Regions from separate parts of the Streptomyces sp. NPDC058646 genome, predicted to be linked through region 1. Evidence: riboswitches for the same ligand, from Rfam matches in the RefSeq annotation. Region 1 holds a riboswitch; the other holds the start of a gene.

Region 1 (4,698 bases):
CCACGTAGACCTGACCGCCGGCGTCGTGCACCTGGGCGCAGATCTCGGCGACGTGCTCCTCGAAGACACCGTGCGTGGACGGGTAGGTGATCATCAGCACGGCCAGCTCGTCGCGGTACTGCTCGATCTTGGCGCGCAGGTCCTGCGCGTCGACCTCGCCGTCGTCGGCGGTCTTGACGACGACGACCTTCATGCCGGCCATGACGGCGCTGGCGGCGTTGGTGCCGTGCGCGGAGGACGGGATGAGGCAGACGGTGCGCTGCTCGTCGCCGTTCGCGCGGTGGTAGGCGCGGACCGCCAGCAGGCCGGCGAGCTCACCCTGCGAGCCGGCGTTGGGCTGGATGGAGACCTTGTCGTAACCCGTGACCTCGGAGAGACGTTCCTCCAGCTCGGTGATGAGCGTGAGGTAGCCCTCGGCCTGCTCGACCGGGGCGAAGGGGTGCAGCTGGCCGAATTCGGGCCAGGTCACCGGCTCCATCTCGGTGGTCGCGTTGAGCTTCATGGTGCAGGAGCCCAGCGGGATCATGCCGCGGTCCAGCGCGTAGTCCTTGTCCGAGAGCTTGCGCAGGTAGCGCAGCATCGCGGTCTCGCTGCGGTGCTGGTGGAAGACCGGGTGGGTCAGGTACTCGTCCGAGCGCAGCAGGCCCTCGGGCAGCGCGTCGGCGGTGGTCGCGTCGAGGGCCTCGATGTCCGCGGTGACGCCGAAGGCGGCCCAGACGGCGTCGACGTCGGCGCGCAGGGTGGTCTCGTCACAGGCGACGGAGACGTGGTCCGCGTCCACCCGGTACAGGTTGACCCCGCCCTCGCGGGCGGCGGCGACGACCTCGGCCGCCCGGCCCGGGACGCGGGCCGTGAGGGTGTCGAAGTACGCGCCGTGCACGATCTCGACCCCGCTGGCCTTCAGGCCCGCGGCCAGCAGCGCGGCGTAGCGGTGGGTGCGGCGGGCGATCGTCCGCAGGCCGTCCGGGCCGTGGTAGACGGCGTACATGGCGGCCATGACGGCCAGCAGCACCTGGGCGGTGCAGATGTTGCTGGTGGCCTTCTCGCGGCGGATGTGCTGCTCACGGGTCTGGAGGGCCAGGCGGTACGCCTTGTTGCCGTCCGCGTCCACGGAGACGCCGACGAGGCGGCCGGGCAGCGAGCGGGCGTGCTTGGCCTGGACGGCCATGTAGCCGGCGTGCGGTCCGCCGAAGCCCATCGGGACGCCGAAGCGCTGCGTGGTGCCGACCGCGATGTCGGCGCCCAGCTCTCCCGGTGAGGTCAGCAGGGTCAGGGCGAGCAGGTCGGCGGAGACGGTGACGATCGCACCGAGCTCGTGGGCCTGGTCGATGACCGGCTTGATGTCCCGGACCGCGCCGGAGGCACCCGGGTACTGGAGCAGCACACCGAAGACGCCGCGCTCGGCGATCTCGGCGGGGATGCCGTCCGAGAGGTCCGCGACGACGACCTCGACGCCCGTGGGCTCGGCGCGGGTCTCGATCACGGCGACGGTCTGCGGCAGCGCGTCGGCGTCGATCAGGAAGACACCGCCCTTGACCTTGCCCACGCGGCGGGCCAGCGACATGGCCTCGGCGGCCGCGGTGCCCTCGTCGAGCAGGGAGGCGCCGGAGGTCGGCAGGCCGGTCAGGTCGGCGACGACGGTCTGGAAGTTCAGCAGCGCCTCGAGGCGGCCCTGCGAGATCTCGGGCTGGTACGGCGTGTACGCGGTGTACCAGGCCGGGTTCTCCATGACGTTGCGCAGGATCACCGGCGGCGTGAAGGTCCCGTAGTAGCCGAGACCGATCATCGAGGACAGCACCTGGTTGCGGTCGGCGAGCGAACGCAGCTCGGCGAGCACCTCGGCCTCGGTCAGCGCCTCGGGCAGGTTCAGCGCCTCGGCGGTCTTGATCACATCCGGTACCGCGGCGGCGGTCAGTTCGTCCAGGGAGCCGTAGCCCACGTGGGCGAGCATCTTTGCCTGCGCCTCGGCATCCGGGCCGATGTGGCGCTGCTCGAAGGGGATGCCTCGCTCCAGCTGGGAGAGCGGAATGCGGTTGGCGGTCATGTACGGAGGCCTCCTGGTCGTATGACCTGCGAGGGGCACCACGGCGCGGGCACCCGGACGGCCTCCCCCTCTGTCATCTCAACCTGAGAGCTTCGCCGGTCCTCACGGGGGTCGCCCGCGCGATCCGGCTTTCACCGTCGGTGAGGAGGGGAACCGGTACTGCGTGCCGGTACCCGCTCCTGCTTTCCAGAGTGGCCTCTTCACGTGCGGTACGTATGCCTGAGAGATTCCGGGGAGGATTTGCTCCTTCGGCGCCTCCGTCGAGCTCACTCGGAGGACTCTCCCGCACAGGGTCAACAGCCATCACCCAGCCTACCAGCGAGGATGTGGACCTTCCCTCGAGTGGCCCCCTCCCCCGATATGCACTTTTGTAGTGACTACGGATGGAGTTGCGACCAAGTGGAGGGACCGTGCAGACCGACATCGATCCGCGCAGCCTGATCGGCCGCAAGGCGTTCGACCGCAATGGCACCAAGATCGGCACCGTGGACGAGGTCTACCTCGACGATGCCACGGGCACCCCGGAATGGGCAGCCGTCCGGACCGGCCTGTTCAGCCGGGACGCGTTCGTGCCGCTGGAACCGAGCGAGCTGGTGGGCGGCACCCTGCGGGTGCCCTTCGAGCGCTCCCTCATCAAGGACGCCCCCGACTTCGGCGTCGGCCGCCACCTCTCGCCGGAACAGGAACTCCAGCTCTACCACCACTACGGCCTGGACGTGACGCTCCCCAGTGAGTTCCACCACCCGCCCTCCGCCGCCCCCGACCGCGACTTCGGCCGCCTGGCGGGCGGGGAGGGCTGAGCCACCGGGACCCCGAGGGGAAGCCGCACGGCGGGGCGCCCTACGGGGCGTCCACGGGGGCGCCCGGCCCCTCCTCCCCGGCCCCCTCCCCCACGAGCGGCAGCGGATCGGACGGTTCCAGCTCCGGGTCGTCCACCCGAAAGGTCCGCACCCTGCCGGGCGCCGTTCCGGGCCGCTCGAACCGTACGGTCACCCGCCCCACGCCGCTGCCCTGCACCCAGCCGGGTCCGTGGACGGCGTGCCGTACGTCGCTCCCGGCCGGCCAGCGCCGCTCGGAGACGGGCCGGGGCTCCCGGGGCGACTGCTCGGCGCCCTCCGGGGCCCCTGGCTCTGCCCCCGGCTCCGGGGGCGCCTCCGTCCCGCCGCTCCCTGCCGTCCCATCGGTCCCGATCCCCGGTACGGTCCCGCTCCCCGACCCGGCCCCGCCCCCGCCCCCGGACTCGGTCCCGGGACCCTCCGCCCCCGCCGGTCCGGCGCTCAGCGCCTGCGCGAACAGGTCCTCCTGCGTGTAGTCCGCCAGCCCGGTGACCCCCACCCCCAGCAGGCGCACCCCTCCCGTGGTGTCCACGGCCTCCAGCAGGCGCGCGGCGGCCTCCCGCACCACACCGGGGTCGTCCGTGGGCCCCCGCAGGGTCTCGGAGCGGGTCAGCGTCGAGAAGTCGTACCGCCGCACCTTCAGCACGATCGTGCGCCCCGAGTGCCCGGACCCCCGCAGCCGCTGCACGCACCGGTCGGCGAGCCGCTGCACCTCGTTCCGGATCCGGACCCGGTCGTGGAGGTCCACGTCGAAGGTGTCCTCGACCGAGACGGATTTCGCATCCCGCTCCGCGACCACCGGCCGGTCGTCCAGTCCCAGCGCCATCCGGTGGAGTCCGACCCCGTGCGCGCGCCCCAGCATCCGTACCAGCTCGTCCTCACCGGCCTCGGCCAGCTCCCCCACGGTGGTGATCCCGGCCCGGCGCAGGTGCTCCCCGGTGGCCGGCCCCACCCCCGGCAGGGTCCGCACCGACATCGGCGCGAGCAGTTCCCGCTCGGTCCCCGGCTCGATCAGCAGGAGGCCGTCGGGTTTGGCCTCCTCGGACGCCACCTTGGCCAGCATCTTGGACCCCGCCAGCCCCACGGACCCGCTGAGCCCCGTGGCGGCCCGGATGTCCGCCCGCAGCCGCTCGCCCGTCGCCCGGGCGCTCGGACCGTCGAAGGCCGTGCCACCGGCCTCCAGGTCCACGAAGGCCTCGTCCAGGCTGAGGGGCTCCACGAGCGGGGACAGCTCCCGCAGGAGGGCCATGACCACGTCGCTGACCTCGCGGTAGAGGCTGAAGCGCGGGATCAGGCAGGCGCCGTTCGGACACAGCCGCCTCGCCTGCCCCATGGGCATCGCCGAGTGCACACCAAAGCGCCGCGCCTCGTACGAGGCGGTGGCGACGACCCCGCGGGGCCCCAGCCCGCCGACGATGACCGCCTTCCCGCGCAGGCTCGGCTTCGCCGCCTGCTCGACGGCGGCGTAGAAGGCGTCCATGTCCAGGTGCAGGATGGTCGGCGCGGCTCTCACACCCCGATGTTCCCCCACCCCTCTGACAACCCGGCTCCGGCCCGCGCGGTGGGGCGGGCCGAAGGGGGCGGGACGGGACCTGGGGCGGTCCGGGAGCGGGAGGTCAGCCCGCCCGGTTGCGGCGTGCCGCGAGTTCGTCGGTCGCATTGTGCCCGACCACGGTCTCGCCGGTGTCCACGCGCTCCCCGTGCAGCTGTGACAGCGCCTTCTCGACGTCCCGCCACACGACGCCCACGGCGATGCCGAAGACGCCCTGCCCGCCCTGGAGCAGGCTCACGACCTGGTCGGGCGAGGTGCATTCGTAG
Region 2 (4,698 bases), on a different contig from region 1:
GCGCGGGCGCGGAGGCGTCGTACAGGTCGAGCCCGACCGCGAGGTACGGCGACCCGAGCGCGGGCTGCACCCAGGCCCGGCGCAGCGACCGGACGGCGGGCGTGCGGTGCGCGTGCTGGGTCAGCAGCCCGTAGAACTGCGGGAGCTCGATGGCGGGCTCGGACAGCCGCAGCGGACCGGCCGGCATCCGGTCCAGCCCGGTCGCGATCCGGCGCAGGTCGGCCCAGGGCACGCCGAGGCCGCCGCCCTGAGCGTGCGGGTTGAGCCACAGCCCCCAGCGGTCCGGGTAGAGGGCGCGGGCGATGTCCCGCCCGGTGACCACCTCGTAGCCCCGGTTCCAGCCGCTGGCGGCCAGCTCCTGCGGCGAGGTCACGCAGGGCGCGTACCCGAGGCCCTCGACCTCCATGCCGCCGTACTGGGCCTCCGGTGAGCCCGGCTGCCCCTGCCAGAGCAGCATCCACAGCCTGCCCTCGGCGAGGGCGTGCAGCAGCGACTCGTAACTCTCGTAGCGCCCGGGAGTCACCTGGCGCAGCATGTGCTCGACCTGCCCGGCCGCGGCCGTGCCTGACGCACTCACCCGGTACCCCTCTTCGTGTCTTCTTCCGCCCGTCGTCAACGCGTGAACAGCTTAAGCGGCGCTACGGGAGGTAGAAGGGGCGTACGCGCTCACGAATCCAGTCCGTGACCGGGTCCTGGACGGCGTCCAGGAGGATCAACTGCACGGGCCAGGGCGCCGGGACGCGGGCCAGGGCCCGCCCGAGGGCCTCCATCGGGAGGTGCTGCGCACCGGGATCCCGTCCCACCAGCCGGACACCGACGTACAGCTGCGGCTCCCCGCCCTCGACGCTGGCGAGGCAGCGGTGGGCCGCGGCGACCACCCCGACGGCACGGAACTCCTCGGCGGCGGCGGCCAGGAAGTCCACCGGGTCCTCCTGCCAGTCCGGCTCGTACAGCCGGACCCGGGCTCCGGCGGCCGGACCGTCGAGCGGGGTCCGGCCGGCCCTGCACAGCTCGGCGACGGCGGCCGGGGGCAGCGGGACGCCGACCGCGCCCTCGGGGTTCAGGGCGATGCCGAGCTGCGGGGGGAGCCCGCGGGCGAACTCGACGGCGGGGGCCACCGCGAAGTCCATGCCGGGGCCGACGCAGGCGTGGAACTGGCTCTCGGAGCTGTAGACGGGGACGTACGCCGCCCCGGCGATGTCCATGGTGGGCAGGGTGAGGCCGGCCGGTCCGGGGCCTCCCCCGGCGGGCAGCGGCACCCACACCTGACTGCGCCCGAGCACCTCCAGGATCCGTCCGCCGGCGTCCGGCTGCCCCAGTGCCGCCCCGAGCACCTGCTCCAGCTCATTCCCCGGCCAGCCGCTGCCCTGCATGTGCCGTTGCCTCCGTCGGTTGCGCCTGCGCGATGTGTGGTGCCGAGGCTATCGGTGCGCGGCCGGGCCCCGCTGCCGGGGCCGCGCCGGGCGGCCAGGGGAGGACCGGCCCGGCCGGCAGGCCCCTACGGGTGGAAGGCGATCCGCGTCACGGCGGAGGCGGAGCGGCGGTCCAGCAGGGTGACGGAGGCGCAGCCGGCCGGCGCGAGGCCGGCCTCGGCGTCGCGGAGCAGGCGGGCCACGGCCCCGCGGTGCCGGGCGAAGGCGTACGCGGAGACGCGCCGGCCCCGGGCGGCCTGCCCGGCCAGGGCCTCCTCGGCGCTGCTGTCCAGCAGCAACAGGTGCAGGGCGCGGCCCCGGCGGCGGGCGGAGGCGGCGAGCAGGCCCCGTACCCAGCTCTGCGTGCCGCAGTCGTGGACGACGACCGAGGTGCCGGAGCGCAGGCTGCGCCACAGCCCCCAGTAGTGGGCGGCCCGGACCAGCGGCCGGTACACGGCGTACGGCAGCGCGGCCGGCATCCGCTGCTCCCAGCGCTCACGGGTGTCCTGGGAGTCGATGGAGCCGCCCTCGGCGGCCGCCCGCTTGATCAGGGTGCTCTTGCCGCCGCCCGGGAGGCCGGACACCACGACGATGTCGCCTTCCGTGAAGCGGAGCCGCCGGGGGTCGGCGGTGCCCGGTCCGCGCAGGTCCCGCACCCGGCCGGGTCCTGCCCCCTGCGCGGCCCTGCGCTCGCGCGGGCCGCGCTGGACCGGTACCCCGTCCACGGTCCCGGTCGTCGCCAGCACTCCGAATCTCCGCACAGTGATCGCCTCCCCCGAATCGGGTCGCCAGGACCCATGCCCACTGAGTGTAAAGAGACGGTAATCCGGGAGCCCCGGTTCCGGTCCTGCCGTCCGAAGCCCGGACAGACTTCCGGCCCGCACGCCCGATCACGGCAGTGGCGTGCAATGATGTGCGCCATCTGGACCAACTGCATACCGGCCGCTTGAATCCGCGCGGGAGAGTCCCGGCACGCCGCAAGGCCGTGCGCGGGCGCCGAAGGAGCAAGAACCTCCCTTGAATCTCTCAGGCCCCGTACCGCGTGGATGAGGCAGATCTGAAAAGCGAGCTGCTGCGCAGCTCCACCCAAGGTGCAAGTCGACTCTCCCGGGCGACCGGGACTCTCGGCGAACCTCTCAGGTTCCGATGACAGATGGGGAGGAACGTCCTCGTCATGTCATGTCGATGCCCTGGGACCCGGGAGTCACACCCATGAGCACTGCCCCCCGTCTGACCGCCCTCGATGCGCTGCACCGTTCGCTCGGTGCGACCATGACCGACTTCGCGGGCTGGGACATGCCGCTGCGGTACGCAAGCGAGCGCGACGAGCACAACGCCGTGCGCACCAAGGCCGGCCTCTTCGACCTCTCCCACATGGGCGAGATCACCCTCACCGGCCCCGAGGCCGTCAAGGCCCTGGACTACGCGCTGGTCGGCAACATCTCGACCGTCGGCGTCGGCCGGGCCCGCTACACGCACATCTGTCAGGAGGACGGCGGGATCGTCGACGACCTGATCGTCTACCGCCTCGGCGAGACCGAGTTCATGGTCGTCGCCAACGCCTCCAACGCCCAGGTCGTCCTCGATGCCCTGACCGAGCGTGCCGCCGGCTTCGACACCGAGGTCCGCGACGACCGCGACGCGTACGCGCTGCTCGCGGTGCAGGGCCCCGAGTCCCCCGGCATCCTGGCCTCGCTCACCGACGCCGACCTGGACGGCCTCAAGTACTACGCCGGCCTGCCGGGCACCGTCGCGGGCGTGCCCGCGCTGATCGCGCGTACGGGCTACACCGGCGAGGACGGCTTCGAGCTGTTCGTCTCCCCCGAGCACGCCGTGGAGCTGTGGCAGGCGCTGACCAAGGCCGGCGAGGGCGTCGGCCTGGTCCCGGCCGGCCTGTCCTGCCGCGACACCCTGCGCCTGGAGGCGGGCATGCCGCTGTACGGGCACGAGCTGACCACCTCCCTCACTCCGTTCGACGCGGGGCTGGGCCGGGTCGTGAAGTTCGAGAAGGAGGGCGACTTCGTCGGCCGCGCCGCTCTGGAGGCCGCCGCCGAGCGCTCCGCCACGAACCCGCCGCGCAAGCTGGTCGGCCTGATCGCCGAGGGCCGCCGCGTCCCGCGCGCCGGCTTCCCGGTCGTGGCCGGCGGAGAGGTCGTCGGCGAGGTCACCTCGGGCGCGCCGTCCCCGACGCTGGGCAAGCCGATCGCGATGGCCTACGTCGACGCGGCACACGCCGCGCCCGGCACCTCCGGCGTCGGCGTCGACATTCGCGGTACGCATGAGCCGTACGAGGTCGTGGCCCTGCCGTTCTACAAGCGGCAGAAGTAGTTCCGCGACGATCTCCGCCGTACGGGCCGCATCGGCGCGCCCGTGGGGCTCCGTCCCAGTACCCAAGACCACCGTTCGTATCCACTCCCCCGCATCCAGGAGAATCAGGTCATGAGCAACCCCGAGAAGCTGCGTTACACCAAGGAGCACGAGTGGCTGTCGGACGCCGTGGACGGCGTCGCGACGGTCGGCATCACGGAGTTCGCGGCCAACGCGCTCGGTGACGTCGTCTACGCCCAGCTCCCCGAGGTCGGCGAGACCGTGACCGAGGGCGAGACCTGCGGCGAGCTGGAGTCGACCAAGTCGGTCAGCGACCTGTACTCCCCGGTCTCCGGCGAGATCGTCGAGTCCAACCAGGACGTCGTGGAGGACCCCTCGCTGGTGAACTCCGCTCCCTTCGAGGGTGGCTGGCTCTTCAAGGTGCGCCTCTCGGAGGAGCCGAAGGACGCGCTCTCCGCCGAGGAGTACGCCGCACTCACCGCCGGTAACTGACCCCAGGGGACCCTGATGTCTGTACTGAACACCCCTCTCCACGAACTCGACCCGGACGTCGCCGCCGCCGTCGACGCCGAGCTCGTGCGCCAGCAGTCGACCCTGGAAATGATCGCGTCGGAGAACTTCGCTCCGGTCGCCGTCATGGAGGCCCAGGGCTCGGTCCTGACCAACAAGTACGCCGAGGGCTACCCCGGCCGCCGCTACTACGGCGGCTGCGAGCACGTCGACGTCGTCGAGCAGATCGCGATCGACCGCATCAAGGCGCTGTTCGGCGCCGAGGCCGCGAACGTGCAGCCGCACTCGGGCGCGCAGGCGAACGCCGCCGCGATGTTCGCGCTGCTCAAGCCGGGCGACACGATCATGGGCCTCAACCTGGCCCACGGCGGTCACCTGACCCACGGCATGAAGATCAACTTCTCCGGCAAGCTCTACAACGTGGTCCCGTACCACGTCGACGAGTCGG

What was found. A riboswitch is a leader RNA that binds a small molecule or an ion and turns the genes downstream of it on or off. The one in region 1 is predicted to bind glycine.
Region 2: it holds a riboswitch for glycine, as region 1 does, so the genes downstream of both, gcvT (glycine cleavage system aminomethyltransferase GcvT) here and gcvP (aminomethyl-transferring glycine dehydrogenase) in region 1, are expected to answer to the same signal.

The regions. Positions count from the first base shown of each region.
Region 1 covers NZ_JBHXRK010000051.1:8,560-13,257, reverse strand. The annotation lists gene gcvP (aminomethyl-transferring glycine dehydrogenase) at 1-2,044, opposite strand, end outside; glycine riboswitch at 2,242-2,340, opposite strand; gene ACFWUZ_RS34810 (PRC-barrel domain-containing protein) at 2,455-2,844, shown strand; gene ACFWUZ_RS34805 (DNA polymerase IV) at 2,885-4,393, opposite strand; gene ACFWUZ_RS34800 (MerR family transcriptional regulator) at 4,497-4,698, opposite strand, start outside.
Region 2 covers NZ_JBHXRK010000012.1:167,058-171,755, reverse strand. The annotation lists gene ACFWUZ_RS17200 (enhanced serine sensitivity protein SseB C-terminal domain-containing protein) at 1-577, opposite strand, end outside; gene ACFWUZ_RS17195 (enhanced serine sensitivity protein SseB) at 639-1,373, opposite strand; gene ACFWUZ_RS17190 (AAA family ATPase) at 1,499-2,179, opposite strand; glycine riboswitch at 2,360-2,463, shown strand; gene gcvT (glycine cleavage system aminomethyltransferase GcvT) at 2,625-3,740, shown strand; gene gcvH (glycine cleavage system protein GcvH) at 3,852-4,232, shown strand; gene glyA (serine hydroxymethyltransferase) at 4,248-4,698, shown strand, end outside.